Regions from separate parts of the Paenibacillus vulneris genome, predicted to be linked through region 3. Evidence: riboswitches for the same ligand, from Rfam matches in the RefSeq annotation. Region 3 holds a riboswitch; each other region holds the start of a gene.

Region 1 (7,456 bases), on a different contig from region 3:
TTCATCGGCACAAGTCGCCCTTTCCTCTCGCGAAGCCCAGAACGACTTGCTGGAGCGAATGCTCGAAGGGGAGAACCTTCGGCTCGCATACAAGCGAGTGATCCAAAACGGAGGAGCACCCGGCGTGGACGGTGTAACGATAGCCGAGCTACAAGCTTATAAAAAAGCCCCTTGGAAAGCATCCCAAGGGGCTTCGTGGACCTCTATGCAGTATAGATTTGCTTTCTTATTGTTGTGTCAAAGGGGCCCATACAGTTGTGTTAACCCAGTTGCCATTAAGTTTATATTTGAAATCTGCCCCCATAGATAATCCAACGGTTACTATTAACCCTGGTTCAGACTCATTAAAATTGAAAGTAGTCAGTGTACCCCAATCTGAAGCTTTATAGTTGTATGTGTTGTAAATAATTGTGTCACCACCAACTATGCCATATGCTACTGCTTTAACTCGTGGTTGTCCTGCTTGTTCAGTGATATCATAGCCTGATTTCCCTGTAATATTTTGAATAACTGTTCCATTAGTTCTGAAACCGGCAAAACCCGCCCAATTTACACTAATCGTTCCAGTTGCATATACACAAGCTTGTATATAACTATTATTCTCGCAACCATTTCCACCATAGGTTATACTGGAACCTGCAACTTTAGAATTTCGATTTGCAGGAATAATAAATTCGCCAGTTGCTTTTGCATTTTGAATAAGTCTTTCTAGTTCTGCAGCACCACCTTTTAATTCCTGTCTAGTAATCGTTAGCTCAACACCATCTTTTTTGACTACTTGTTCGAAAGTGTTTAGCACTTCCAACCCGAGAACTTTTTGCTTACTGGTACCTTCCTGCGCTAAAGCAGATCCAGCAAAGAGGGTAAAAGCAAATACACAAGCCAAAGATAACCTACCAATTCTACGAATAATACCTGCTACCATAATAATTACCTCCTTTATCAATATATGGTAATTATATCCTATTAAATTTACAATATCTACCTAAAATTATAATATTTATTATATTTTGTTGTATAATAGATTAATCCTTTAATCTTAACAAGTGAAAGGTGGGTATTAATATGTATTATTTAATAACCCCAGCTGGAATAATTTTGTCAATATTTTTTTTACTTGTGGTATTATTAATCATTAGGTTATTAATCAACATCAACAATCGATCCAAATAAGATAATAATCACGAAAATAAAAAACGTTGAGTTGATCCTTCTATCTGGAAGATGTAGCCAGGCGTGACTACAGCTCGCTCTTCCGGTTTTCCGATTGAAGCCCAACTCGTCGGGCATTGCTGGAAAAGGCTGCAGGCAGCCGTGGCAGCAACCCGGCTTCTTCTGGACGAAGTAAGGCCTGATGATTGTCCGGTGGCGGCGGCTGTAGGAAGAAAATATAAAGTAATAAAAAAACAGCGGCAGTCTAGATGATAGCCGCTGTTTCGATTTATGGAATAATCTCTGAATGCTAGAAGGATCAACAAAACAGTTAAAATTACTATAATCGTTTAAATATCTCCATTTCTTTTTGAACCTGGGGTACGTGGGACTGATCTGCCCATGGTGAAGAATGTAACTTCTTACACCAGGGGATTCTGGAAGGGGCACTTTTCTTGTTACGACCACTCTTTTCTTCCCCGTACCAACAATGACCATAGAACGTTTTTACCGACAAACCAAAACTCGCCATCGTTTTATGACGGGAAGACGAAGTTGGAATGAATTATATTCTTCGCAACGGCGAGTATATCGTTCTGGTTGAATCTTTCCGCTCGGTTTGGCTCGGATCCATATGAAAGATATAAAGAACAATGTACTCAATGGAATGCACGTCTCAACGAAAGTGTAATGCGCCGGCGCTTTCGCCGAAATCCAGAAAGTTACTTAAAGCAACTTGAGGAAAAATATAGTGCGTTGGTTATTCCGTCGTAGTTTTTTTGAGGGAGGGAGATCGATCTGAAATGGTTGCACTTCTCTTCCTCTCTCTTCTTGGTTTGATACGCTTAATAATTAGCCAATTTTTCAAGAAGCTCCATTAAGTAACTTTCAAATTGTATTTGGAAGTATTTTTTTTATAAAGCAATCCCTTATAGTTCATAGAATCTTCTTTAGCTTTTACACTATACGAAATAAATCCTTCACAGTAAGAGTTCCCTTCTTAATAACCGGAGGGAACTATCCCCTTTTTTCAATAAAGAAAGCAATTTGATAAAAAACGATGCGAGATGCACGGCTGTAGAAATGTATGCGCTATTTTGACTAAAGGAGAACAGAAATTGGTTTATTTATCGGGACGCGTCACATTTACAACGGAATCATTAGAAAGTAATATTCAATCGTTGCTTGAATAATTTCATAAAGCTTAATCTTCGAAAGAAGAGCGGGGGACCCATCATTAAGGGGTGAATCCTATTGCGTAGAGCAAAGGAAGGGCATGCTTCTCACAGCCCTAATCCGACAGCTAACCTCGTCAGCGGAAGTGAGAAGGAGAGATGAACACAGGACTCTTGCCTTGTGTTTTTTGTGTTGTTACAGGACATATTAAACACTAAGATGGTTTATTACGCCAATTCTTTTGTTATCGGGGTGCACGCAGTGTGACAACAGATTCATTAAAAAGAGTTATTTTCGGCAGGCCGCTGAAATCCAATGAGCTGGAGCAAGAAAAGATGCCGGTTTGGAAGGCGCTTCCGATATTATCGTCGGACGCCTTGTCGTCAGTGGCTTATGGAACGGAACAGATTCTGATTGCGCTGGCCGCAGTTGGATCGGTTGCAGCCTTTGCTTATTCCCTGCCGATAGCGATCGCTATTATTTTGCTAATCACGATCCTGGTTATCAGCTACAGACAGGTCATCGACGCTTATCCTCAAGGCGGCGGAGCGTATATGGTTTCCAAGGAAAACCTGGGGATGGCGTTCGGAAGATTAACCGGTGTGTCGTTGTTGATTGACTATACGCTGACGGTTGCGGTTTCCGTATCCGCCGGAGTGCAGGCTATTACGTCCGCCTTTCCTGCTGCGATCCCTTATATTGTACCGATCGCCCTGTTCCTGGTTTGGCTCATGGTATGGTTAAACCTGAGAGGGACCTCCGAATCCGGAACGGTATTTGCCTTCCCGACGTATTTCTTTATTCTCTGTGTGCTGGTATTGATCGGCAAAGGGATATTTGATTTGATCACGGGCGCCAGTCATGCGAATGCCATTCATGTTATTCCGGGAGCAGCACCGGCGGGACTGACGATGTTCGTTTTGTTAAAGGCTTTCTCCTCCGGTTGTTCTGCGGTTACCGGGATTGAGGCGATTTCGGATGCGGTGCCGCATTTTAAAACTCCTTCCAAGGACAATGCCAAGAAGACCTTGCTGTCGCTGGGGATTTTGCTGGCCATTATCTTCGGCGGGGTTACCATCCTGACCATGGCATATGGCGTAACGCCGGATCCGAGAGGGCATACCTCCGTGCTGTCCATGGTAACGGAGAGTGCATTTGGCCGCGGTGCCATGTACTATGGGACGCAAATCGCGACGATGATGATTTTGACACTCGCTGCAAATACGAGCTTTAACGGCTTTCCCATTCTGGCATCGATCATGGCTCAAGACAAGAACTTCCCGAGAATGTTCGCTAACCGTGGAGACCGCTTGTCCTTCCATTTTGGGATTGTTACCTTGGGCGTCTTGGCCAGCCTTCTGCTGATCGCCTTCAGAGGAAAGACCGATGCACTGATTCCTTTATACGCCATCGGTGTCTTCTTGTCCTTCACGCTGGCTCAGAGCGGCCTGGTCCGCAAATGGTTCCGGGAGAAGCAAAAGGGTTGGCAGGGCCGGCTCTTGATTAACGGCTTGGGGGCTCTGGTCTCGTTCGCTGTTCTCATTATTTTTTGCGTGACCAAATTTGTGGAAGGCGCCTGGATTGTCATTATTTTGACGCCGATTCTCTTATGGTTTATTACCAAAATTTACGACCATTACGAGGATGTCGCGGATCAGCTTCGCATCAACCTGGATGAGCCGCTTCCCCATAGGGAATCGATCATCATTATCCCGATCGCAGGGATTCACCGGGTGGTTGCCGCCACGATTTCTTATGCCAAGACGCTGTCGCCCAACGTAGTCGCTTTCTATATCTCGTTTTCCGATGAAGATGAGGAAAAGATGGAGAAGAAATGGGAGCAATGGAATCCCGGGGTACGGCTGGTCGTATTCCGGTCCCGGTACCGGACGATTGTGAAGCCGCTGGTCGATTTCATCGAGCGGATCGACGCGCACGTCAAAGAAAAGCAGACCATCATGGTGCTGCTTCCCCAATTCGTAGCGAAAAAATGGTGGCACCGCCTGCTCCATAACCAATCCGCTTATCGCATTCGGTCCCGGCTGCTGAAGGAGAAGGACGTTGTCGTAGCTACCGTTCCCTTCCATTTAAGCGAATAAAGAAGAGAGAGCTGTTAGGCTCTCTCTTCTTTAGTGTCTTCCTCTTTATTAGGTTCATTCGGGACGACGATATAGCTATGTTCATTGGTCTTGACGGACCAATCCTCTTGCGAACTGAAGAGCTCGTTTAACAGGGTGTTGATTTCCATGGAGACTCACTCCTTCATTCTGTATCGGCCTATTCAGCATAGTCCCTGCTTCTTAAGTTAACCTTAAAGTTGGAGGACTATTCCATGGTAAAGACAGGAATGAAGGGAGCTGCGGCATTACTGAATGTGCCGGACCAGCTTGTCCGCGATGCCGATATAGCTAGACGGCGTAAGACGAAGCAGCCGTTCTCTCTCGGCGTCAGGCAAGCCTAACCCATGAATGAAATCGGCAATGCGCTGCGGCGTTACTTCTACGCCTCTTGTGAGCTCCTTCAATTTTTCATACGGATTCTCATAACCGACGCGGCGCATAACGGTTTGAATCGCTTCGCCGAGCACTTCCCAGCTTTCGTTCAGATCCTGCTGAATCGCAGGCTCGTTCACCGACAAGCTGGAGAGTCCGCGCAGAGTAGCGGCCATAGCGATATAGGAATGGGCGATCCCGACACCCATATTGCGCAGGGCGGACGAGTCGGTCAAGTCGCGCTGAAGCCGCGAGATCGGCAATTTGTTGGCCAAATGATCGAGCATGGCGTTGCTGACGCCCATATTGGCTTCGGAATTCTCAAAGTTAATAGGGTTCACCTTATGCGGCATAGTGGACGAACCGACTTCGCCGGCGACGACATTTTGCTTGAAATACGCAAGCGAGATATACTGCCATACGTCGCGGTCGAAATCCAGGGTAATATTGTTGAAGCGCATGATCGAATGGAACAGCTCAGCCATGTAGTCGTGGGATTCGATCTGCGTCGTCAACGGGTTGTAGGTCAGCCCCAGGTGCTCGACGAAGGAGCGGGCGATATCTTCCCAAGGCGCGTCCGGATAGGCGATCGAGTGCGCGTTGAAGTTGCCGACCGCACCGTTGAATTTTCCGAGGTATTCCTGTGCTTTGATTTGCTTGAGCTGGCGGTTCCAGCGGTATACGAACACAGCAAGCTCCTTGCCAAGTGTCGTAGGGCTCGCCGTTTGCCCGTGGGTACGGGACAGCATCGAAACATTTTTCGCAGCCTCGGCCATACGGGTGACCTCAGCCGTCATTTTCTCAGCCATCGGCAGCCAGCCGCTTTGCATGCCGTTTTTCAGCATCAGGGCGTGGGACAGGTTATTGATATCTTCCGAGGTGCAGCTGAAGTGAAGGAATTCCTTGACGTCAGCAAGGGTTGTCGGATCCAATGTTTCCTTCAGGAAATATTCGACAGCCTTCACATCATGCTTGGTCGTACGCTCGATTTCTTTGATGCGCAGTGCGGATGCATCGTTGAATTGCTCGGTGATGCCCCTCAGAAACGCGATCTCTTCCGCAGTGAATTCGCGCACTTCTGCAATCTCGGGCCTTTGGGACATATGAATCAGCCATTCGACCTCCACAAACACCCGGTACTTCATCAGAGCCCATTCCGAGAAATGCTCTGCCAATACTTCCGATTGTTCCTTGTATCTCCCGTCCAGGGGGGATATAGCTTTAATTGACATCGTTCAGCCTCTTTCTGTTCATTTGACCGTTTGTAGTTTCCTCCAACATAAAAACCATCATTCCGATTATACAATATGCCCTAAGCCTTTCACTACCCCATCTGTCCGAATCAAGGGGCTGCACGCCGGCAAAGACCTAAAAAAATTACAAATAAATCTAAAATCCATGGCGTACCGTTTCCGCTCCATATTCTTTACAATAGGTTTTGTGACCAAAAATGTAAGTGCTTACATCACATATTTGCAAGCCTGAAGGGGGATGAAAGGTGAAAGCTCTGAAAAAAGCGTTTTTGTGGATCGACAGCTTTTTTGAGACCTTTTCCATGGCGGCGCTGCTGGCGATGATTCTTATCGTAACGACCCAGGTGTTGACCCGGAAGCTGTTTCATTTCGTATTATTTTGGTCGGAGGAGGTGACGCTCCTGCTGTTGGTCTGGTTCTCCTTCCTTGGTATCGCGTACGGTTTTCGCGAGCACCTGCATCTGGCCATCGATTCGTTTACAAGCAAGTTTCCTCCCAAAGTCAATTGGGTACTGGATAAGACGATTTATGCAAGCACGTTCGCCTTCGGTATCTATCTGATCCTATCCGGTACCGAGTTTACCATCCTCATGAACGAGAGCACGCTGGCGGCGACCAAGCTTCCCAACAGCGTCATTTACGTGGTGATGCCGATCACGGGCCTGCTTGTATGCGTGTATTCCTTCCTGCAGTTTATCGGGATCGATACAAGAAGGCATCGAGGCATTGAGGAGGGAGAGCATTAAATGGAAGAAACAACAATCGCCATACTCATTCTTACCGTCAGCTTCGTAGCTCTGATGGTGCTGCGGTTTCCTATCTCGCTGACGCTGGCGCTGTCTACATTGCTGACGGTGATGTATCTGGATATCCCGCTGGCGGTAGTCGGCCAACGGATGATTCAGGGCATCAGCTCGTATTCACTCCTGACGATACCATTTTTTATTCTTGCCGGACATATGATGAGCGAGGGCAAGCTTGCGCTGCGGCTCGTGAATCTCGCCCAGCTGATTGTCGGCGGGATACGGGGCGGACTGGCGATGGTGAACTCGGTCGCCTGCATGTTCTTCGGTAACATATCCGGTTCGGCGGTAGCGGATGTGTCCTCGATCGGCTCCGTCATGATCCCGATGATGAAGAAAAAAGGCTACGATACCGACTATGCGGTAGGAGTTACCGTATCCTCTGCGATTCAAGGGGTGGTCGTTCCTCCGAGCCACAATCTGGTGCTGTACTCCTTGGCGGCGGGGGGCGGCGTCTCCATAGCCAGTCTGTTCCTTGCGGGTATCATCCCCGGACTGATTCTCTGCATCTCCCTGATGGCGACAAGCTACGTGTATGCGATCAAGCGGGGGTATGCCAAAGGAGACCCGGTGGAACGCA
Region 2 (7,456 bases), on a different contig from region 3:
ACTTCCACATGTACCCGAATGCGTTCAAATCCAAAAAAACGACCTTCATGAAAGAGTCCGGCGGCAAGCTGAGGGAAGATAAAAGCACAGAAAACAATACAGGGAATATGGACATCAGCAGTATCAAAACGTTAGAGGGCGAGGAGCTCGTCTCCAAAATGGAGTATGTTCAGCCCGACGACGGTAACAAGGATGACCAGACCTTGATGAAAATCACCCTGCCCAAGGCGGTGAACCCCGGAGAGCGAATCACGCTGAAAACCAACTTTTCCGTTCAGTTCCCTTCTGTGTTCGCCAGGATGGGGTACGCCGACGATTTCATCATGGCTGGGCAGTGGTTCCCGAAGGTAGCCGTCTATGAGCCGGCAGGTACCAGAGGACGCACGGCCGAGGGCTGGAATTTGCACCAATATCACGGCAATTCGGAGTTTTATGCGGATTTCGGCATTTTTGACGTACGCATCAAAGTGCCGTCCAGCTACACAGTTGCAGCCACCGGTTTTCCGACGAAGCCGCCTGCGGACGACGGGAAGACGAAAACCTATTCGTTCTATTCCGATGACGTGCATGATTTTGCCTGGGCCGCCTCCCCTCATTTCATTTATTATGAAGAGCCCTACGCCACCCAGCAAATTCCGGGCGTCCGCATCAAGCTGTATCTCGATCCCAAGCACGAGCAGCTGAAAAACCGTTACATGACCGCCGCCAAAAAAGCATTGGCACGGTTCTCCCAATGGTATGGCAGCTACCCGTACTCCACGCTCTCGATCGTTGTACCGCCCGAGAACGGCAATGGAGCAGGTGGCATGGAATACCCGACACTCGTCACCGGTTGGGGAGCAGCCAGCGAACAGCCGGACCTGGAGCTTGAGCGGGTAATCGTACATGAAATTGGACATCAATTCTGGTATGGCATGGTCGCGAACAACGAGTTCGAGGAAGCTTGGCTGGATGAGGGCTTTACCTCCTATGCCGAGGATAAGCTGATGGAGCTGGAGTACGGCGTTAAGCCGAATCTGCTCGTGGAGTCCAGCTATATGACTTCTCCGGCAGCGCTCAAGCTGGATTCCTGGGCGTACCGGGGCCACAATCAATATGCCGAGAACGTCTACATCCGGGCCAAGCTGGTATTAAAGTCGCTCGAGCAGCAAATCGGCCGGGATACGATGGACCGTGTGATGAAGACCTATTTCCAGCGCTGGAAGTTCAAGCATCCGACGACCTCCGATTTCCAGAAGGTACTGGAGGACGTGACCAAGACGAGCTGGGCAGCCTTCTTCGATCAATATGTCTATAACGGCCTTATGGTAGACTACGCCGTGACCGGCATTCACAGCAAGCAGGTTGTCCAGGAAGGACAGCCCTTATATGAGAATACGGTCCGTATTCAAAGGTTCGGGGGAACCTATTCTACGATTCCCATCCGCTTCCATTTTGCCGATGGCTCGCAAATTGATAAAACCTGGGACGGGATCGACGCCGACGTCCAGTTCAAGCTGAATCACACGGCGCCTTTGGATTACGCTTCTATCGACCCGCATTACTCTATCGTGCTGGAAAACAAGCGAATCAACAGCTTTATGAAAACTAATGTGGACAGCAAGCTATCCATTCGCTGGAATGTCGGTGTGGTCAAATTAATCGAGACCTTGTTCGGCTGGGTCGCATGGTGAGGTGAGCAAGCGCTTATGTTGAATTTAATAAAAAAAGGATTGGGCTTAACCTGGAACCAGCCTTTTACCGTATGCACTCTATTTATTTATAATCTGCTGTGGGGGCTCGGGCTCTTCGAATGGATCCACTCCATCGTCTTCCCCTTGCTCCGCCGCTATCCCGGCAAAGAGCAGGCCCGTGAAGCGGTACAGCTCTTCTGGATCGAAGGCCAGTTCCAATTGACGAAGACCGACCTCGTGCAGCCTTACCTTCTGTGGGGGCTCGGGCTGCTGCTGGCCCGCATGCTGCTCACCCCGGTGCTGAACGCCGGTGTATACTACTCACTTAAGCATACCGAATTAAACGCCGGTTACCGGTTCGTCCAAGGGATACGTGAGCTGACCTTACCGTTCTTCGGCTACTATCTGGCCCAAATGGCGCTGCAGCTCGGCCCGCTGTACTGGCTGATCCCCAAAGCAGCCCAGCTGTACAGCAAGCAAGCAACACTGTATGCGGCTGCGCAGGAATTGCTGCCTTGGCTCGGCGCCTATCTGGCCTACATGTTTATTCTGCAGACGCTGTTTATGTATCTGCAATTCGGGAAAGTATGCGGAAAGTCATCCTTATTCTCCGTATCCCTCCTGCTGCGCAACGTTCTTCCTGCCCTGTTGATCGCTGTCACGGTCGCACTGATCGGCCTTCTTATTACCGCCGCCGTCGTGACATCCACCATGATATGGGCCGGATTCCTTGCTCTTCTCGGCTTTCAAGCCTACCGCTTCATCCATATGTTCTGCAAAATGTGGGAGATCACGGCTCAATACGCGCTTTGGTCCGCCAAAAGCGAATAGCTTCCCCCGATGTCCTGACCGGCAGAGAGAAACAAACGGACCCGCTAAATTTTAAAAAACATCAAAAAAACCGTCCGCTTCCCCTTGGAAGCTGCGACGGTTTTTTCGTGTTACAGGGTTCAGGGTTACATCCCAATTCATGCCACCCGATGTGAGATAACAGATTTTATCCATAAAGTCAATAGCCCGTTAAATCGGGCAACCTCACTACAGACAGTAATGTTCCACGATTTGGACGACGCCCATGTCAAACGACTCAGCATTTTGTCGAAATATGGATGGAAACGCCCCGTTTCCTCCCAATGATTTTTCATTGTAAACCTTTTCATCTACTGCTTTTTTAGAAATTTCGAGAAATATAGCAAAAAAACCTTTATAATTGTGAACTTTTTATGACAGCGGGAGGAAAACTGCATATTTGATCGAATTGTTGTAGTCGTAACAAAAATAACGTACATATTGCCGAATTTCCACAGCGGAAAACGGGGGATCCAAATACCCGGGTGAATTGATCTCGCAACAGAGTGATCATAGGGAGCCTTCAACCGAACCCTTAAGCTAACCTCGTAGGCATCGGAAGGGGAAAATTTCCTTTGAAAAAGTTTTTTGGTTTTGCCGTTTCTGTGGCACTGTTTTGCAGCATTCAAGTAGGAAGCGCTTTTGCGGAAACGCCGCTAAGTCAAGCCGTGAACGAAGAGCTGGGAGCGCCTTATAAATGGGCGGGCACCACAGCAAAAGGCTTTGATTGCTCCGGCTACACTTCCTTCGTCTTCGCAAAATTCGATATCGATTTGCCTCATACGTCTAAAGGACAAGCAGCGATCGGTACAACGGTGTCCCAAGATGAGCTACGCCCAGGCGATCTTGTGTTCTATAACACGGATGGCAAAGGAATCTCACATGTCGGTATTTATGTTGGTGACGGAAAGTTCTACCATTCCGCCACAAACAAAGGCGTTACCGTGACCAAGCTTAGCGATTCCTACTACGCCAAGCGTTTTGTCACAGCGAAACGCATCCTGTCGGAAGAGCAGTACCAAGCTGTGATGACCGACAGCAAATAGAAGCATCGCGCAACTATTTTTTGAAGCCCTCAGCGTTTGCCTCCGTTACGTCTCCAGCGTCCGGACAAGCCTGCAGGGCTCTCTTTCTTCTATACGATTGGTTACCCGAAAAAGTTCCACTTGAACCCGTTTTCTCGCCCTTCCAATTTCGACCAGGTGAGTAAACCTAGAGACTCACGTCTCGAAAGGAATCCTTCACTCGCTTCCCCGCTTCAGTACCGCATCCGACATCCTTACAAGCAATCGCCTTATCTCCTCAGCCGCTTCCGCATCCGTCCATTCGCCCCGATCGTTGATCTTTTTGGATACGAGTGGAATCGACAGCTGTCCTCCTTCGAACAGGTGAGCGGTTAGCATGCCTAAAGTCAGCATCAGGGAAGCATGAGCCACCTTCCCTCCTGTCGCTAGCGGGGAAGCGCTTATGGCGGCCGTCGGTTTATTCATCAGCTCTCCCGACGAGACCAGCCAATCCAACGCGTTCTTCAGAACGCCGGGCACTCCATTCGCATATTCCGGCGTACAGATCATCACTCCATCTGCCGCTTGCAGCGTCTTTCGCCATACAGCTACCGAAGCCGGTGGAGCATCTCCATCCAAGTCGGGATTAAAATGCGGGAGATCCCCTATCCCCTCAAAGCTAACCAGCTCCATCCCCTCCGGCACCAAAGCCTCTGCGGCCTGCAGCAGCCTTGTATTAGAGGATTCCTTGCGCAAGCTGCCGGAAATCGTTACGATTCTCATTCTGCTCCTCCTCCTTTTCGTCATGATACGATTATAACCTACCGGAGTAAGGAAAGCCTTATAAGCCCTGGAACTTCTTGGATGCTACAGCCATGATGATGGAAATAATACATTCTCAGGCATCTTGTGATAAATATCACATATAATTATTCGAGCTCCAGCTACAATAAAGCCATCCAATATATCCCACAGCGAACGGTTTTACATTGAGGAGGTTATTCCATGAGCAAGCACGAAATCGTAATACCCGAGAATCCCGTTTCCCATTTTTTATTCAGCAGCACCCGGGCAGGTGTGATTTGGTTAATCATTCGCCTCTATGTCGGCTACACTTGGGTTACATCCGGGTGGGGAAAAATAACGAACCCTGCATGGACCGGCGATAAAGCGGGAACCGCTCTAACAGGATTTATCAAGGGGGCATTGGCCAAAGCCGAGGCCGGCAAGGATGTTACCGGCTGGTATGCGGGCTTTCTGGAGCACTTCGTACTGCCGAATGCCAAGGTGTTCGGATTCGTTGTCGCCTTCGGCGAGCTGCTCGTAGGACTCGGATTGATCCTGGGTCTGTTAACCGGCATCGCAGCCTTCTTCGGCGGCGTTATGAACGCCAGCTTCTTATTCGCCGGAACCTTGAGCACGAACCCGATTTTATTTATTTTGGCCACATGGCTGGTGCTGGCATGGAAAAATGCAGGCTGGTACGGGTTAGACCGCTGGGCGCTGCCTTTCCTCGGTACGCCTTGGGGACGCAAAGCATCGACCGAAGGCTTCAAGTCCGCCCCGCCGCTGTAAACGCAAGCTTATCAATGGATAAGTACATGAAAAATCAGCAGCAGAAGGAACAACCCGTCCGCCGGTAACCCGCGGGCGGTTTTTTTTGCGTCCTCTCCCTCCACGCATCCAGGTACGAACCATTCACCTCTACTTGAACTATCAATCTATGATACACTGAATAAATAGATGACAAGTAAGCGGTAAGGAGATAAAGCAATGAAACTGGTATCCTGGAACGTCAATGGTTTACGTGCTTGTGTTAACAAAGGTTTTTACGATTATTTCAAGGAATGCGGAGCCGATATATTCTGTGTTCAGGAGACGAAGCTGCAGGAAGGACAAATTAGCCTGGAGCTAGGAGATTCCTACTATCAATATTGGAATTACGCCGTTAAGAAGGGGTACTCCGGCACCGCCGTCTTTACCAAGATAGAGCCGCTTTCCGTGCGATACGGCATCGAAGAGGACCAAGAAGAAGAGGGCAGGATTCTCACGCTGGAATTCGAATCATTTTATCTAGTCAATGTGTATACTCCCAATGCCCGTCGCGACCTGTCCCGGTTGGCGTACAGACTGGAGTGGGAGGAAAGGTTCCGCGCCTACCTTCAACAGCTGGACGAACAGAAGCCTGTTATCGTTTGCGGGGACCTGAATGTGGCGCATCAGGAAATAGACCTAAAAAATCCGAAGTCCAATCAAAACAATTCCGGCTTCACTCCGGAGGAACGGGAGAAAATGACGCAGCTTCTGGAGGCGGGATTTCTCGATACGTTCCGGCATTTCTACCCTGACCGGACAGATGTCTACAGCTGGTGGTCCTTCATGCCCAAGGTAAGGGAGCGGAATATCGGATGGCGCATTGATTATTTTCTGGCTTCCTCCCGACTTGCTCCCTTCTTGCTGGATGCGCAAATAGATACGGAAATCTTCGGCAGCGATCACTGTCCCGTGATTCTTACGATGTCTGACGAGATTAGCGGCTAAAAAAGACATGATGATAGATAAGATTAAGCCTATGCAGCGGCCCCTCCCTATTTATTGTTCACGATGACTGCACTCATTCGACTTAACTCAAGCCACCTCTCCGGTGGCTTTATTCTGTTGAAAAACCTATGAAGCTTGAACCATTTTCAATATATTCCAGTGGGGTATACCCCTCCAGCCGCTGTTGAAACCCATGAATTAGATTAGATTTAGCGGTATTTTCACGGGTTTCAAAGGCGGACGTAAACTCCTCCGAGGCATACCCCACCTCCATATATAGCATAGTTCTCGCAAAACTAGTTTTTTCTACAGCCTGAAGCCATCTCTCTGATGGCTTATTTTTTTCTTTATCGGTATTCGTTTGTTAAAAAATGGCTATTAAACATCGATGGTCTTAATAACCTTCGCAGGATTTCCTCCTACGACAACATTGCTAGGAACATCTTTGGTTACAATTGCCCCGGAAGCTATTACCACATTATCACCGATAGTAACGCCGGGATTAATAACGGCTCTTCCACCTATCCAAACATTATTGCCAATCGTTACAGGCTTCCCAAACTCAGCCCCAGAAACTCGTTCAAACGGGTTTAGCGGGTGTGTGGCCGTATAAATATGTACGCCTGGTGCTATAAAACAATTTTCACCGATACGGACTTCACACACATCCAGAATAACGCAATCGAAGTTCGCATAAAAATGGTTGCCTACATGAATGTTGTAGCCGTAATCGCAACGAAATGTCGGTTCCATATACAGGTTTTCACCGGTTGAACCAAAGAGCTGTTTGAGCAATTCCGTTCGTTTATCATAATCCGTTTCTATCGTTTGATTGAACAGTCTGGTCAGCTTTCTAGCGTTCTCACGGTCTTTGGTTAATTCCGGATCGGAAGCAAGGTATAATTCTCCGGCTAACATTTTCTCTTTCTCGGTTTTCGTATTCATCTTGGACATCCTTTCGTATAGGAATATCTTCATGGAATTGAGTTACAAGCCTAATAATGATCCAGACGCTTGCTTGCGGTGCCTCTAAACCGTCCCCAGCTTCCAATGTAGCATATTTCTGTCAAAGCCGGGTTATTCAACAAACGGACCTACAAAAGGACCTTAGCTTCGTAATTTTGCGAGGCCCCGAAATTAATTTATAGCTCTATAAAGAAAAAAAGGGCGTGACCACCGCCTCCCGGCAGTCCGCCACAGCCCAAATTCATTGGTAAGGGACTACGTTCATGAAACAAGGGGAGCCCGGGTGCGGGCTTCCTTATGCTGTGCCGCATCCACTTGGCTAGGCTCAGCTACAGGTACAACACAGGATTACTTGCTTTTTGGAGAAACCAAAATTTTGATTTGGCTCTTCTCCTTGATGAGAGTCTCGAAGCCTTCCTCCAC
Region 3 (7,456 bases):
GCCCAATGTTCTGCGAAGCTCGATAGGGATAACAACACGTCCCAGCTCGTCAACCTTTCTAACAATACCAGTAGATTTCATCATATATAAAAGTCCCCTCTCGAATTAGATAAATCGTCATTATTCGACAATATTCTTAAGATTTATGATACCAACCATTCCCAAAATAGTCAACTAGAAAATTGCATTTTTTGCCGTTAAAATATGGTAGTCTATCCTTCTACTTCAATATAAAACAGAGTGGCTGCTGAAAAACCTTGCAAATATGCACCTTTTCTATAGACACCAAACATAGTATTATGAATATATTCCATACTAAAGAAAAATTTAGAAGACATATTCTGTTCACATTTGGAAGTTTTATACGACAAAGTTCGACAAAAACATCATTTTCCTGCTCATTCCGTGTCGAAAATACAAGAAGCTTTAGGGAGGTTACGCATCATGTCGAGTCCTTTACAGGAAGAAAAGGTATTCAAAGACCCGGTACATAAATACATCTACGTGCAGGACCAAACGATTTGGGATCTGATTAACACCAAAGAATTTCAACGCCTCCGTCGTATACGACAGCTCGGCACTTGCTTCCTGACGTTTCACGGCGCCGAGCACAGCCGATTTTCCCATTCCCTCGGGGTTTACGAAATCACGCGCAAAATCATATCGCAATTCGAACGAAACGGCTATGAGGATTGGCCGCGGGAGGAGCGGCTGCTCTCCTTGTGCGCGGCCCTTCTGCACGATGTCGGACACGGCCCCTTTTCCCACTCGATTGAAAAAACGTTCGGGACCCATCACGAGGAATGGTCCTGCCGGATCGTTCTTGGAGATACCGAAGTGAACAAGGTGCTTAAGCGCGTATCCCCCACTTTTCCACAAAGGGTGGCTGGGGTTATCGCCAAAACGTACAAGCAGGAAATCGTCGTCAGCCTCGTCTCGAGCCAGCTGGATGCAGATCGGATGGACTACTTGCTCCGCGACGCCTATTATACCGGTGTCAATTACGGGACGTTCGACCTGGAACGCATTCTGCGGGTGATGAGACCGTTTCAAGGCCACATTGTCGTGAAAGAGAGCGGCATGCATGCTGTCGAGGATTACTTGATGTCCCGGTACCAGATGTATTGGCAGGTATACTTTCATCCTGTTACCCGCAGCGCGGAGGTTATTCTGCATAAAATTTTTGAAAGAGCGAAACAGTTATATGAAGAAAACTATTCTTTCTCGTTTATGCTGCCGCCGCTCTTAAACCTGTTCCGGGGGACATTGTCCATACAAGAGTTCCATTTGCTCGATGAAGCCTTTATGCAGACGGTGCTGATGCAGTGGACCAACGAGCAGGATGCCATTCTGGTTGACTTGTGCTCTCGCTTCCTTAACCGCAAACTGTTTAAGTATGTCATGCTGGAGAGGATCGACGCGCTTCAAATAGAGCGGCTGCGCGATACGATGCGGGCTCTGAATCTGGATCCGTCCTTCTACCTCGAAATTGATTTTCCGTCGGATCTTTCGTATGATGTGTATCGGCCGGGAGTCCATGACGAAAAATTGCCGATTTTGCTGCTGGACCAAAAGCATACGTTGACGGAAATTTCGCGCAAGTCGGAAATTGTCCGGTCCATCAGCGGTATTCATATGGGGAAATACCATCTGTATTTCCCGGAGGAGCTCTTATCCGCTGATCCGGGCTCCATTCATCCGGAGCACCGCAAGCTGCTTGGCATGGAATAAAAGCTCGTCTATCGAACTGCAAGGACCAAATTGAACTTACATATGAAGGAGTTAATTGCCGCTATGCTGATAGACACGCACACCCATTTGAACGCCCCTCAATTCGATGACGATCGACATGAGGTTATCCAACGGGCATTAGAAAGCGGAATCAGTCGAATCATCAATGTCGGATTTAATCGCGAAACGATCCCTACCTCGATTGCGCTTGCCGAGCAATATGACTTTATTTATTCAACCGTCGGATGGCATCCCCAAGATGCCAAAGATATGATGCCGGGCGATCTGGAATGGATCGAAGAGCTGTGCAAGCACGAGAAGGTGGTGGCCATCGGAGAGATAGGCTTGGATTATTATTGGGATACCTCTCCCAAGGATGTACAGGATCGAGTATTTCGGGAACAAATCCGTCTGGCCCGCAAGCTGGGTATGCCTATCGTGATCCATAACCGGGACGCACACCAAGACATTATCCGGGTTCTTCGAGAAGAGAAGGCTTCGGAGGTCGGCGGTGTCATGCATTGCTTCTCCGGCAGCTGGGAGACGGCCAAGATGTGCCTCGATATGAACTTTTACATCTCCTTCGGCGGCCCTGTCACATTCAAAAATGCCAAGCAGCCCAAAGAGGTGCTGGAGAAAGTTCCGCTGGACCGTTTATTGGTTGAAACCGACGCGCCTTATTTGACTCCGCACCCCTATCGAGGGAAAAGAAATGAAACCGCATATGTGAAATTAGTCGCAGAAACCGCTGCACAAATCAAGGGGTTAACCCTGGAGGAGCTGGCTCACGCGACTACGAAAAATGCAGTTACATTGTTCGGATTACGGTGAAATAAAAGGGGGGTTGGGACAGCCCTATTTTCGTCGAAAACGTGAAAACGAGAGAAAAACAATCCAAAAAATACGTCAAGTTGAGAAATACATGGGTTATGCTCAAGAAATCGATCAAAAAAATCGGAATTGAACAAAAACGGACCTTTTTTGCCGAGTTTGTATACTTTACAACTTTATATCCGACAGCGTAAACTCAATATTAACTTAATACGATTACCAATTTTCCATTATCGCTGAGTTTCCGTAAGGGAAACGGGGGAACCGCAAAAGGCCAGTCTTGATTTGAAAATAAGGCTAAGGTCACATTTTCTGGGGTGAGTCTTGGATGGGTAGATGTTTGTTTACCCGGATCCAAGTAGGGCGACTCTCAAGTCCGAATCCGTCAGCTAACCTCGTAAGCGTTAAGAGAGAGGTATGATTGTCGTGTGCTTTATTTCATTACTGATGAAATAACCTAAAGTCACGGGAAGAGTCCTCTTTCCGTGACTTTTTTTGTTCTCCCGTCATTGTGATAACTATCCGACAACATAATCATTACCTACAGCCAAGAGGAGGTGCTGGCCGCACGCAGGAGAAACGATATGGATTGCTAGTTGCAGCCCTTAGTTGACCGCACAGGAGAAGCTTTTTCGAGCAGAATGAGTGTTCGTGAAACCTTCAGTGCTTCCAGGATACGTTTACTCAACGATCATGGAGGTTGTTCCTGGGTGAAAGAACGTCGTTAGGCGTTGTTCTTTATTAACCAACAGATTGCAAAACTTAACCATAGTCGCGTCAGATCAATCATGCGTAACACTCGACGGCGGGGCTTTGAAGGAGGACCGAACTAGTGGGAGCTATTCAACACGAGCAAACCCATGTAAGACGATCATCCAGCATGTCCTTCGCATTGCGATGGAGGCATGAAAACTTGCGTTTGATATCGATCATAGCAATTATTTCATTCGCGTTGACTTTCATGTTTTTATTAATGTTATACGGTACGGCTACCAAGAAGGTGACCGTAGTCGTGAACGGAGAAGAAACCATTGTTTACACCAAGCAATGGGATTTGAAGCATTTACTGGATGAGCAAGGCGTCACTGTAGGAGAGCATGATCGTCTCTCTGCAGCGCTGGATTCGAAAGTAAAATCCGGGGACCGGATTACGATCGAGCATGCAAGGCCGATTCAGCTGACGGCTGACGGAGAAACGAAGACGCTGTACACGGTGCAAAAGACGGTGGGCGGCGCATTGAATGATTTACAGGTTCAGGTAGGAGAGCTTGACAAGGTAACCCCTGTCGTGGATGCCGATCTGCCTGACAGCGGTGAGATTCAAATCGTACGGGTAACCAAAGAGGTTGAAGAGGTTCAAGAAAAGATAGCCTATGACGTTGTGAAAAAGAACGACCCTCAATTGGTAAAAGGCAAGGAGCAAGTGGTGCAGGAAGGCCAGGAAGGCCTGGTTGTGAAGAAAAAGGAAAAGATGTACGAAGACGGTAAGCTTGTATCCGAAGAAGTAGTGGACCAAAAGGTTCAATCAGAGAGCGTCAATAAAATTGTCGCGGTAGGCACCAAAAATCCGGTTGTTGTATTATCAGCATCATCGCCAAATCTACAGGAAGTAACAAAAGGCGGAGTTTCCTTCGGCGTCAAGCAGGTCATTAACAATGTGACATTGACCGCTTATTCAGCGGGCGCTGCTTCGACAGGAAAGAGCACAGAGCATCCGCAGTACGGACTTACGTCTACAGGCACGAGAGTAACGGAAGGTCGCACAATTGCAGTGGATCCCAAGGTGGTTCCGCTGGGCTGGTGGGTTTATATTGACGGGCTTGGATTCCGCAGAGCGGAGGATACCGGAAGTGCAGTCAAAGGAAACATTATCGATGTGTATTTTGACAGCAACGATTATGCCAACCGATTTGGCTTGAAGCGCGGGTATACCGTTTATGTGATAGGACCCAAGAAACCAACCGCGGACTAAGGACCTGCAATTGGGGAAGACTCATTATATATATGCTAAAGGAAGAGAAGAGGGCTACCTCTTCTTTTTTATGTGATCAGGGCAAGTTCACGCGGACAGGCTTCGTCATCACTTGAAAGTGGCGGGAACAAAGGCTAGTATAAAGAAAGCCGTATGGATGATTCTGGTATAGGGTGAAGGAAGGTAAGCAAGATGATCAAAGAAATTATAGTGGTAGAGGGCAAAGACGATACAACCGCCATCAAAAGAGCCGTAGAAGCCGAGACCATAGAAACGGGCGGCTCCGCGATTAATAAAGACGTTATCCGGCGCATCAAGCTGGCTCAGCAGCGCCGCGGCGTCATCATATTGACGGACCCCGACCATGCGGGTGAGCGCATCCGTAAAATCATTACGGCGCAGGTGAAGGGCTGTAAGCATGCTTTTATCACTCAGGAAGAGGCGACGGCCAAAGGGGACATCGGGGTAGAGAATGCTTCGGTTGAGGTCATCCGCAAGGCTCTTGCGAATGTAAGAACCGATTATGAGGCTGAAGAGTCGGACATTACTTGGGAGGACTTGATTGACGCCGGCTTGATCGTCCATCCGCAAGCTGCTGCCCGTCGTATGGAAATGGGCAAGCATTTGGGTATCGGGTACTGCAACGGAAAGCAATTTTATAACCGCTGCCGAATGTTTCGAATTTCCCGCGAGGAGTTCGCGGAGGCATGGAAGCAGCTTGAGAAAAAAGAGGGCGAATCATGACAAATATCCATTTCAATATGCAGGAGGACATTGCCTCCCCCAAAAAAACGAAAGAGCTTCTTCAAAGGCATGGCTTTACGCTGAAAAAAAGCTTGGGTCAAAACTTTTTGATCGATCCGAATATATTAAATAAAATCGTTACCGCCGCAGATCTGGATGCTTCCAAAGGAGCGCTGGAGATTGGCCCCGGGATCGGGGCTTTAACCCAGCAGCTGGCCAAAATCGCCGGCGGCGTCGTTGCCGTAGAGATCGATCAGCGACTGCTCCCGCTATTGGAGGAGACCCTGTCGGCCTATCCGCATGCGAGTGTCGTCCATGGCGACGTACTGAAGGTCAATTTGAAGGAATTGTTTGAACAGCATTTCGCGGCATTCTCCAAAGTGAGCGTAGTCGCAAATTTGCCGTACTACATCACGACGCCGATTATTATGAAGCTGCTTGAGGAAAAGCTGCCGCTGGAGAACATTGTCGTTATGATCCAGAAGGAAGTGGCGGAGCGAATGTCGGCCAAGCCGGGAGGCAAGGATTACGGCAGCTTGAGCATTGCGGTGCAGTACTATTGCGAGCCTGAGATTGTTACGATCGTTCCTCATACGGTATTCATTCCTCAACCGAATGTCGATTCGGCCGTCATCAAGCTGAAGGTTCGGAGCGCGCCTCCTGTGACGGTGACGGACGAGTCCTTCTTCTTCGAGGTCGTTCAGGCTTCTTTTGTGCAGCGCCGTAAAACGATCTATAACAACCTGGCTTCGCGGTTCTTTACCAAAGAGACGAAGAGCCAGCTGGAGGCTATTTTGCACGAGGCGGGCATCGAGCCTTCCCGACGGGGAGAAACCTTGTCGATCGAGGAATACGCTCGTCTGAGCGACTGCTTGCTCCGTGCACGTGGGAGCGAAGCATCGGCAACGTGATTGCGGATTTCATGAAAGGATAGGCTTGATAATCACCAAATGCCTATTGACGCCATAGGATACACGAGGAGGCGATTTGGCCATGAAACAGGGAGACCTCGTTATTCGTAGATCCTATGGCGGTGATATCATATTTAAAATTCAGGATATTATGCAGAATCAGGCTATTCTGCGTGGTGTGGATTACAGGCTGCTGGCCGACGCACCGCTTTTTGACCTGATCAAGGCGCCGCTGGATCCGTACCAGTACACGATCAATACCACCCGGCCGTCATGGATGGAATCCATGCGTCGGGCAAGAGAGAATCAAACGGAAGCCCCCCAGGCATACGGGGCGGTAGGAACTGCCGGTAATCCAACTCCGGTATATTTTGAAATGCCGGGGAAGGTGCTGCATTTGGACGGCGATCCGATGTATTTGCGCAAATGTATGAACCTGTACGGTGAATTAAGAGTCCCCGCAGAGGGATACTATGTACCGGAGCCTCAGATGGCGGATGCCATGTACCGTTTACTGCCCCAGGTAAAGCCGGATATTGTGGTCGTGACCGGCCATGACGGCATTCTGAAGCATCGCAGAAACGGCGACGTGACGCATCTGAGCAACTATAAGAACTCCTACCATTTTGTGAATGCCGTCAAAATAGCAAGGCAGTATGAGAAAAATAAGGATACCTTAACGGTCATCGCAGGCGCTTGCCAATCCCATTTTGAGGCGATTATGCAGGCCGGAGCTAATTATGCCAGCTCACCGGCCCGGGTGCTGATTCATGCATTAGATCCGCTCTGTGTGGCGGTTAAGGTAGCCTATACGCCAATAAGGGACACGGTCAATATAGTGGATGTCATAGGACTGACTCACAGCGGACTGGAAGGGCTTGGCGGTGTGGAGTCTCGGGGCAGCTACCGTAGAGGCGTTCCCACTATGCAAAAAATGACTCCTAAAGAAGCGCCATAAGGCGCTTTTTTGGTTTTGTTTGACAATTTTGTGAACGGGAATGAGGGGGATTCCTCGAAAAAGTCGTTGGAATAAGGAAAAATCCCGTTGACAACCGCTCAACATGGCTGATATAATATTTGTTCTAATTTGACATACTACCTCTATTGGGTTATAATTAACAAGGAAAGAGGTGGTAGTGGTCAATGGCTAAAAACGCGCTATTGGAGATCAAACGCAGTTTGGAACCTCATGTCGGACAGAAAATCATGTTAAGAGCAAACGGCGGTCGCCGTAAAACGATCGAACGCTCCGGTGTATTGGAGGAAA
Region 4 (7,456 bases), on a different contig from region 3:
TATCGATATGACGGATGACGTGGATCTACAAGACGGATTGAAATATTTACGGGAAAGAGAGGTAGTCCATTCTTTACGGTTCCGGGAAGCGGTCGAAATATTGAAATCGGAGCGGGGAACGAAGAAAGTGTTCTAGCCATAGGAGAGGAGCGGCATGAGCAGATAGCAAAAGCATCCCGAAAGACGCCTTACCAGGCTCGGGATGCTTTTTTGACATGTAGCATGCGTGGTTCTTGCCCAAATGAAGAATCAGGATTTTTTGGCTTTAGAACGGTTAGTGCGTTTAGAACGATTAGAACGATTAGAACGATTAGAGGGATTAGTTGGATTAGTTGGATTAGATGAATTAGAGCGATTTTGCCTATGTCCGCCATGACCGCCATGCCAGCCTCCGTGGCCTCCATGCCAGCCGCCATGACCGCCATGCCAGCCGCCATGACCGCCGTGCCAGCCGCCATGCCAGCCGCCATGACCGCCGTGCCAGCCGCCATGCCAACCTCCCGGCCAACCGCCGCCATACCAGCCCCCGTATGGGTAACTCCAAGTGCTGTAGGTACCGATAGGAACCGTCACAACGGTTGGATAAGTATAGGGAATATAAGCCATTGCCATAGTCTCCTTTGCTTGTTTTGATACCAACAATGTATGCTCGGGAGACAAATCGTGATACTTGACCTAGAGAAATAGGCATTTGTCATGCATAAAAAAAGAGAGCGGCACCGCCGCCCAAAATCCAAAGCTTCTATTTGGCAAAATAATATATGATAGCGGCGATGATTAGAACAATGATAATGATCCATGTGATAGTACCCGCTTTAGAGCTGCTTTTTTGGTCAGGTGGGGATGCGGCTTGATCCGTTGAGCTTAAGAAGGTTCCGCAATACTTACAGACAATGTCTCCGTCACTCATCTTTTCATTACATTTTGAACAAAATTTCACCATTTGCATCACCCGCAATCTGATGGATTTTGTTAACTAGGCGCTTCATTACATATGTATGGTTCAACCATCGTTCCATCCATATCCAGAATGGATTGATAAACAATAAATATGCTTAAAGTGAGATGAATTGCTCGGATTCACAAGGCTGCATTGACACGTGGAGATTATTGGAATTATGATGTCTAAAGGATACTTTACACGTCCGCTATGACTTCCCTATGAGCTTAATGCTTAGGAAAGCCTCGTTTGACAATGATCATGTATAAAAAGAAAACAGCATTCGGAGGAGTTAACCATGAAACCGACTTTATCCAAGCCGGAAGCGATGATATTTGATTTGGACGGGACGTTGTTCCAGACGGAAACGCTGCTTCTGCCGGCTTACCATGCCACATTTGACCAGCTGAGGGCTGAAGGAGCCTATTCGGGACCTACGCCGCCGGAGAGCGAAATATTGGGAAGCCTGGGGATGCTGCTCGAGCATATATGGCAGCGGGTGATGCCGGATACGGATGTTCAGGTGCACCGCAGAGCAGATGAATTGCTGCTGGACTATCAAATTCAGGGTCTGCTGCGCGGGGAAGGGCGGCTGTACGATGGAGTTGCGGATACGCTGAAGGCGCTGCATGAGCAAGGCGTTCGCCTGTTCGTAGCGAGCAATGGGCTGGAGTCTTATGTGAAAAATGTTATTCAGCATAAAGGGCTGGGACCTTTATTCGAAGGTTTATACAGTGCCGGAGAATTCAGAACCCGTTCCAAGGTGGATCTGGTCCGCATGCTGTTGGAAACCTATAACGTAAAGACGGCCTGGATGGTCGGGGATCGTTCCTCTGATGTGGAAGCGGGTCTTGAGAACGGGTTAACGGTTATCGGCTGCGATTATGCCGGTTTCCGCAAAGAAGGGGAGCTGGAGGGAGCCCATGAGCAAATCGGCAGCTTTAGTGAGCTGTTCTCTCTGCTTCAGACTTCGCTGCAGCAGTCCCGATAAAACATCAATTTCAAAAAGGTTGCACTTGGAGCTGTCAATTTCATAGGAAATTAATGGGGAGGCCGGAATTTCGGTCTCCCTTTCATTTACATCCAAAGTCTGTTTTTTCGCGGAATAACCCCTATGCAAGCTGAAATATTTTACAATCCTCTACTTTTTCTGGCTGCTCAGGTATGCCGATGGAATAATTTGCACCATGAAATAGCCAGGTGCCCATGCTACACTAGAGTGGCTCAAAAAACCAGAAACGCGGTTTCAACGCCGCTTGGGTTATATAGGGCAAAATCATAATAAAGGCCGAAGCTAATAGAAGCACGGGGGAACCAATCTTTGGGGTGAAGCCGCGTCAGCGGCAGGGTGATTGACCTTTGACCCGAATCCGTCAGCTAACCTCGCAGGCCGAAAAAAGGAGAGGTTTATTTTGAATCGTTTGATGAAAATTGTTTTGACAAGTGCTTTGGCACTTAGCCCGATTATCGGTGTAACTGGAGTATCCGCAGCTCCCGCAACAACATCTACCGTATCGAGCACCAAGGCGTCGACATTATCTGTTGCCGCTAAACGGGACAAGGTTGTTAAAACGGCGCTTTCTCTGCAGGGTAAAGTTCAGTATGTTCCGTGGACACAACGCCAAGAGGCCCACGCTCCATATAAAACGGACTGCTCCGGTTTTACGGCTCTCGTTTATAAACTCGCTAACGTTGGAGTTACTCTAGTTGATAGAGACGATGACCATCAAGCCCAAGTAGGAACAAAAATCACTTCCTACAAGAACCTGCAAAAGGGCGACCTGCTGTTCTTCGGTAACATTGGAAGCTCGAAAAGCATGAAAGACGTAGGCCACGTGGGGATCTATATCGGTAACGGTAAAATGATTCACAACATCAACAGCAAATCCGACGTGAAAATTTCGGATATCAACTCGAGCTACTACAAAAACAAATTTATGTTCGCTAGAAGAGTAATTAAATAATAGGGCACGTACCTTAATCTAGCATGAATATAAAATAATAAAAGCCTTCCAAGCCTGGGACCCGGATAACGGACCGCTTGGAAGGTTTTTTCCATATTAACAGCTGTATAATTTCGATGATCCCCGCAATGGAATCAGCTGCGGAGACAAAGCCTCATTTTTTGTGATTCTAGCGTTAAAGAATTTTAAAGTCCGACTGATGATGGTATCTGGGAATATGCTTTTTTAAGTGATGGACCATTTTTGACATGCGCTCCGCTTCGTTTCCATTCCGGTTCGGATGTTTTTCCAGCGTGTTTAATAATGGAACGACCCGAAAAGCGGTACGTCCTCCAATCTTGGTGCTGCGAGTCCATGTAGGGATAAAATCGGCCTGAACGATCTGTACCCTTCCATCGTCATGCTTTCGAATATGAAGACGGTTAATAAGACCGGTCAGCGTATGATCGTTTCCGTATAATCGGGTAGAAACGAAATTCCCCAAGGAATAAGCGGCGTACCTTTTTTTCTTGACCCCGGTAATATCCCTGGATTCCTGGAAAATAGCCGGTTGGATGACATGGGAATGCGCCCCGAGAATAATATCGGCGCCGTGCTTGAACAGTAGTTGGAAGTAACGCTTCTGCTCCTCATTCGGATACTTGCTGTATTCTCTTCCGAAGTGCATGCATACGATAATAAGATCCACCGATCTCGACTTTAGCCTTCGGATGTCGGATATGATTTTGCTTGGACTAATCCGATTGACGGCCCAGGATTGACCGCTTGGTACCGGGATTCGGTTGGTTGTTTTAGTATAGGACAAAATACCGATTTTGATTCCTTTGACATTTTTAATCAATAATTGTTGAGAATCTTTGTGCGTGCGGAAAGTTCCCGTATGCGACAACCCCTTGGAGTCAAGCACCTTAAGGGTTCGTTTCAGTCCGTTAATGCCGCAATCCATACAATGGTTGTTTGCCGTTGTCAGTACGTCGAATCCCAGCCTTTTTAAAGTGCTGGCAAAGGAATCGGGACAATTGAACAGCGGCCATCCAGTTTTGGCGCTTCTTCGCGATACGGTGTACCCGATCTCCGGGCCTGAAAAAGTGGTTTCTAGATTTCCAATGGTTAGATCTGCATCACGCAAATAGGGAGCAACCGGTTCAAATATCTCGTCAAAGGAATAACGCTTCTCTCCGGTGACTCTGGCGCTGCCAATAAGTCGATATTTCATTAAAAAATCCCCGACCGCGGCGATCGTAATGTCCGTACTCATGACCCATCCCCGTTTCTGTTGAAATAATCGTCTGCCGGGCCCTCGAAGAGTGGAACCGCATAATATCATATGAGCCTGCCGTTGGATCTGTCTTTGCTTTATAAGCCCATTTTTGGAGGTAAAGTGTGCAGTCCTATATGAATACAGGCGAGGTACTCTTTCCTTTGGAGCCGAATAGTATAAGTAACGTCATATTGCTTGGTTGTATGTATTGGCGTTCAACCGCTGCTCATCACACGGAGGAGATCCTACAGTGAAAGGAAATTTGCTTAAGTATCCCGGCGGAAAATGGTTGAAGCACGAGGCGCTTTGGAGTGAAGATGCGCTTCGCGCCCTGTTGCCGGAGACGGAGATGTTTTCTGCGGACACGTTCATTCAAATGATCGAAAAGCATACGGTCCTTTTTCTCAAACCGGATCTTGGAATGAGGGGACAAGGCATTATTAAGGTATCACGGGAAGAAGGCGGAGCCTGCATCGTCAGGACAGCTGCAAAGACCTACAGATACCGTAACGTACATGATGCCTCCCACAAGCTGAATAAGCTGACGGAGGGCAAAAGCTATATTGTTCAGCAAGGGATAGATTTGATCAGGATTAAAGGAAGCCCGGTAGATTTCCGGGTGCTGCTCCATATCGGACCTAATAACAGGTGGAGATTTTTTGGAATCATGGGGAAGGTAGCGGCCAAAAATCAATTCGTTACAAACCACAGCAGCGGAGGAAAGCCCATCCGGCTGCACCAGGCCCTGTCTCTTACGCTTGGCATCGGAAGAAAGGACGCCCCCCAGTGGGATGAACGGATCAAGAAGCTATCCTTTACCATTGCCAGAGCCATGAAGAAGCATTATCCGAACATTACGGAGCTGGGACTGGACATTGCCATTGATAAGAGTCACAAAATTTGGCTGCTCGAGGCCAATACCAAGCCGCAATATCAGTTATTCAGGTACCATGCCAATCCGTATCTGTATGGAAATATCGTCAAATCTGTCCGGCATCTTAGGGCCGCGGCGCTTACGAAAGCGTCACGGCGTTAAACCGGAACAAAGACCGTTAGGGAAGAAAGCTCCTTTTGTCATAACGACAGAGGAGCTTTCTTTTTTAAATCTGTCTAATGCAGACAGGTTGGTTCATTTGTCCCTATCAACGGCTTCCGCCGCAACGTATTGTAGAATATCCGGAGGTGACAAGTATGAGAATCAGTAAGCATGTGCTGGCGAAGAACAGTAAGTTCGAGACGCCTTATTACATTATCGACGGAGAGCTGCAGGGAAGCACGGTTATGATAACGGCAGGTGTTCACGGGACAGAACGGGCAGGCTTTCTCTCTGCGAAGAAGCTGCTAGAACAGCTTCGAAGCGATGTTATTCATATCCGCAGAGGCAGGTTGATTATTATTCCAGTCGTCAATCGGATCGCAGTTCGGCGGCGGATAAGGGGAGTTCCGGATCTGAACCGGACGTTCCCGAGACGCTATGGCAAGAGGCGTGCCCGTCATCCGCTCTCTAGAGCGGTGTTCCGGCTTGCACGAGAGCAGGGTCCGGATTGGTATGTGGATTTGCATGAAGCGAACGGGCTGTTCCGAATCCAACCGAAGGCATTGGGACAAACCTTAATCGTCAATCCGGGAAGCAAGGTCATTCCATTCTCCAAAAGAATCATTCGACGAATAAATCCATCCATCAAGAGGAGATCGAGACGGTTCTCTCTCCTTCAGCGCAAATTGCCCGGTTCGGGCCGTTCAGCCGCGTACCGTTTGCTGCATGCCAAAGCCATAACAGTAGAAACGGGAATCAGATTGCCCCTCGAAGAACGTATCCGATACCAAATGAAAATAGTGAGCAGCATATTTAAAGAAGCGGGTTTAATCAAAACAGGGGATGAATCCTGACAAAAGAAAGCGCCGCTTGGGTTTAAGCGGCGCTTCGCAGGGCTGTGTGAAATGATGGAATGAGGGCTGAAAGAAAGTTTGAACCTATTGTTTTACAACCTGTGTATATTTGGTGTTAGTCGTTATGTAAACCGTTTTGCCATTCCATTTTACTTGATACCAGTATTGGTTGGCTTTCTTGATCAGTTCCGCTTTTTGCCCCAGCTCCAAACGTCCTACCGTAGCAGAGCTCGAGCTTGCAGAGGCTTTGAAGGAAACCCATCCGTTCTTGGTAACGACGTATTCCTTCTTCTGTGTATTTTCAGCCGGCGGAGTTGGCTGCGGCTGTTGTCCGGAGCCCGAATTGGAGCCGGAATTAGATCCTGAGTTAGATCCGGTATTAGGCCCAGTCCAAGCAGGAACCTTTTTTTGAGGCGGGAGTACATAGGAGCTTGGAATCACTGGAGGATTGATTTTATGTCCTGCCATGCCGGTAAAGCCTGCGTCAGGCACTACGCGCCTAGCGGAATGGAAGTTCTCTCCCCACCAGTAGGACCAACTGTCGATGGTACCAAGGCCTGTTGGATTACCGTCATCCCGGGTTCCGAGAACGACCGGCTGACCGTCGCGATTGGTCCCCATATAGATGGCTACGTGGGAAATATGGTCTGTTTCCTGCCAGGTTAGAATATCGCCGATCCGCAGGTTCTCAATGCCGGTCAGCTGCCATTTTCCATTCACTTTTTTCTTGCCTACCCCTGCTACCTTGGTTCCCACGGAATCATAGTTAGCGGATGTGCCCGTAATGTTAAAGCCGAAATCACCGTACACGAGTCGAGTGAAGCCGGAGCAATCTTCATAGCCGTATTTTCCATAAGCATCGTTTCCGTGCCCATAAACGAAGTATCCGTTCTCCATATACCAGATGGCTCTGTCAACGATTTGATAAGCGAGAGAACCAGAGACATTCGCATACTTGCTGCGGAAATCCGCTACATTATACAATTCATCCTTTACATAACTGTCCGCATTAATGTACTTGTTGTATTTGGCAATGGCTTCGGAAGTGGTATAACTTGCATTAGCGGAAGCTATTCCTGTAATTCCCAGGGACATTGCTAACGTTAAACCAATAATTCTTTTCTTCAATATTACCATCTCCTTCTCTTAGTTCCATAACCTCTCCTAATATGGGTTACTTAACCATCATAACAAGGGTTGTCCAACCATTTCACTGGTAGATATAGCCAAGCGGCTCGGGGATGTATTTATTTGGAAATATTGAATCGGTGAAAGCTGCTGGAAATAGGTCTTTATTTTCTCATTAAAGGGCTTTATTCCCTTATACGGCGCGGGATTAGTGCTGCCAAGGGTATCCGGGATGGAGAGATTATGGAAGGAAAGCGTTGTCATAAATTAACA

What was found. A riboswitch is a leader RNA that binds a small molecule or an ion and turns the genes downstream of it on or off. The one in region 3 is predicted to bind cyclic di-AMP.
Region 1: linked by a shared signal. The riboswitch ahead of ABEA66_RS26005 (APC family permease) and the one ahead of ABEA66_RS28630 (resuscitation-promoting factor) in region 3 are both predicted to bind cyclic di-AMP.
Region 2: linked by a shared signal. The riboswitch ahead of ABEA66_RS04335 (C40 family peptidase) and the one ahead of ABEA66_RS28630 (resuscitation-promoting factor) in region 3 are both predicted to bind cyclic di-AMP.
Region 4: linked by a shared signal. The riboswitch ahead of ABEA66_RS05850 (C40 family peptidase) and the one ahead of ABEA66_RS28630 (resuscitation-promoting factor) in region 3 are both predicted to bind cyclic di-AMP.

What each region holds. Positions count from the first base shown of each region.
Region 1 covers NZ_BAABJG010000029.1:255,278-262,733, forward strand. Annotated here, with positions in the region: partial or broken gene ABEA66_RS25990 (group II intron reverse transcriptase/maturase) at 1-193, shown strand, start outside; gene ABEA66_RS25995 (hypothetical protein) at 227-925, opposite strand; gene ABEA66_RS26000 (hypothetical protein) at 1,237-1,425, shown strand; cyclic di-AMP (ydaO/yuaA leader) riboswitch at 2,344-2,485, shown strand; gene ABEA66_RS26005 (APC family permease) at 2,592-4,427, shown strand; gene ABEA66_RS26010 (hypothetical protein) at 4,442-4,576, opposite strand; gene purB (adenylosuccinate lyase) at 4,694-6,052, opposite strand; gene ABEA66_RS26020 (TRAP transporter small permease) at 6,319-6,819, shown strand; gene ABEA66_RS26025 (TRAP transporter large permease) at 6,820-7,456, shown strand, end outside.
Region 2 covers NZ_BAABJG010000004.1:29,756-37,211, forward strand. Annotated here, with positions in the region: gene ABEA66_RS04325 (M1 family metallopeptidase) at 1-1,673, shown strand, start outside; gene ABEA66_RS04330 (hypothetical protein) at 1,689-2,504, shown strand; cyclic di-AMP (ydaO/yuaA leader) riboswitch at 2,955-3,092, shown strand; gene ABEA66_RS04335 (C40 family peptidase) at 3,098-3,568, shown strand; gene ABEA66_RS04340 (NADPH-dependent FMN reductase) at 3,764-4,309, opposite strand; gene ABEA66_RS04345 (DoxX family membrane protein) at 4,532-5,101, shown strand; gene ABEA66_RS04350 (exodeoxyribonuclease III) at 5,300-6,067, shown strand; gene ABEA66_RS04355 (sugar O-acetyltransferase) at 6,446-7,012, opposite strand; gene ABEA66_RS04360 (2,3-butanediol dehydrogenase) at 7,382-7,456, opposite strand, start outside.
Region 3 covers NZ_BAABJG010000037.1:44,662-52,117, reverse strand. Annotated here, with positions in the region: gene ABEA66_RS28645 (AbrB/MazE/SpoVT family DNA-binding domain-containing protein) at 1-84, opposite strand, end outside; gene ABEA66_RS28640 (HD domain-containing protein) at 445-1,731, shown strand; gene ABEA66_RS28635 (TatD family hydrolase) at 1,795-2,562, shown strand; cyclic di-AMP (ydaO/yuaA leader) riboswitch at 2,787-2,982, shown strand; gene ABEA66_RS28630 (resuscitation-promoting factor) at 3,395-4,534, shown strand; gene rnmV (ribonuclease M5) at 4,727-5,278, shown strand; gene rsmA (16S rRNA (adenine(1518)-N(6)/adenine(1519)-N(6))-dimethyltransferase RsmA) at 5,275-6,189, shown strand; gene yabG (sporulation peptidase YabG) at 6,272-7,147, shown strand; gene veg (biofilm formation stimulator Veg) at 7,333-7,456, shown strand, end outside.
Region 4 covers NZ_BAABJG010000006.1:97,253-104,708, reverse strand. Annotated here, with positions in the region: gene ABEA66_RS05865 (manganese catalase family protein) at 1-136, shown strand, start outside; gene ABEA66_RS05860 (hypothetical protein) at 250-612, opposite strand; gene ABEA66_RS36310 (zinc-ribbon domain-containing protein) at 743-943, opposite strand; gene ABEA66_RS05855 (HAD family hydrolase) at 1,239-1,931, shown strand; cyclic di-AMP (ydaO/yuaA leader) riboswitch at 2,217-2,347, shown strand; gene ABEA66_RS05850 (C40 family peptidase) at 2,353-2,904, shown strand; gene ABEA66_RS05845 (CapA family protein) at 3,080-4,162, opposite strand; gene ABEA66_RS05840 (YheC/YheD family protein) at 4,416-5,201, shown strand; gene ABEA66_RS05835 (M14 family metallopeptidase) at 5,357-6,055, shown strand; gene ABEA66_RS05830 (C40 family peptidase) at 6,140-7,183, opposite strand.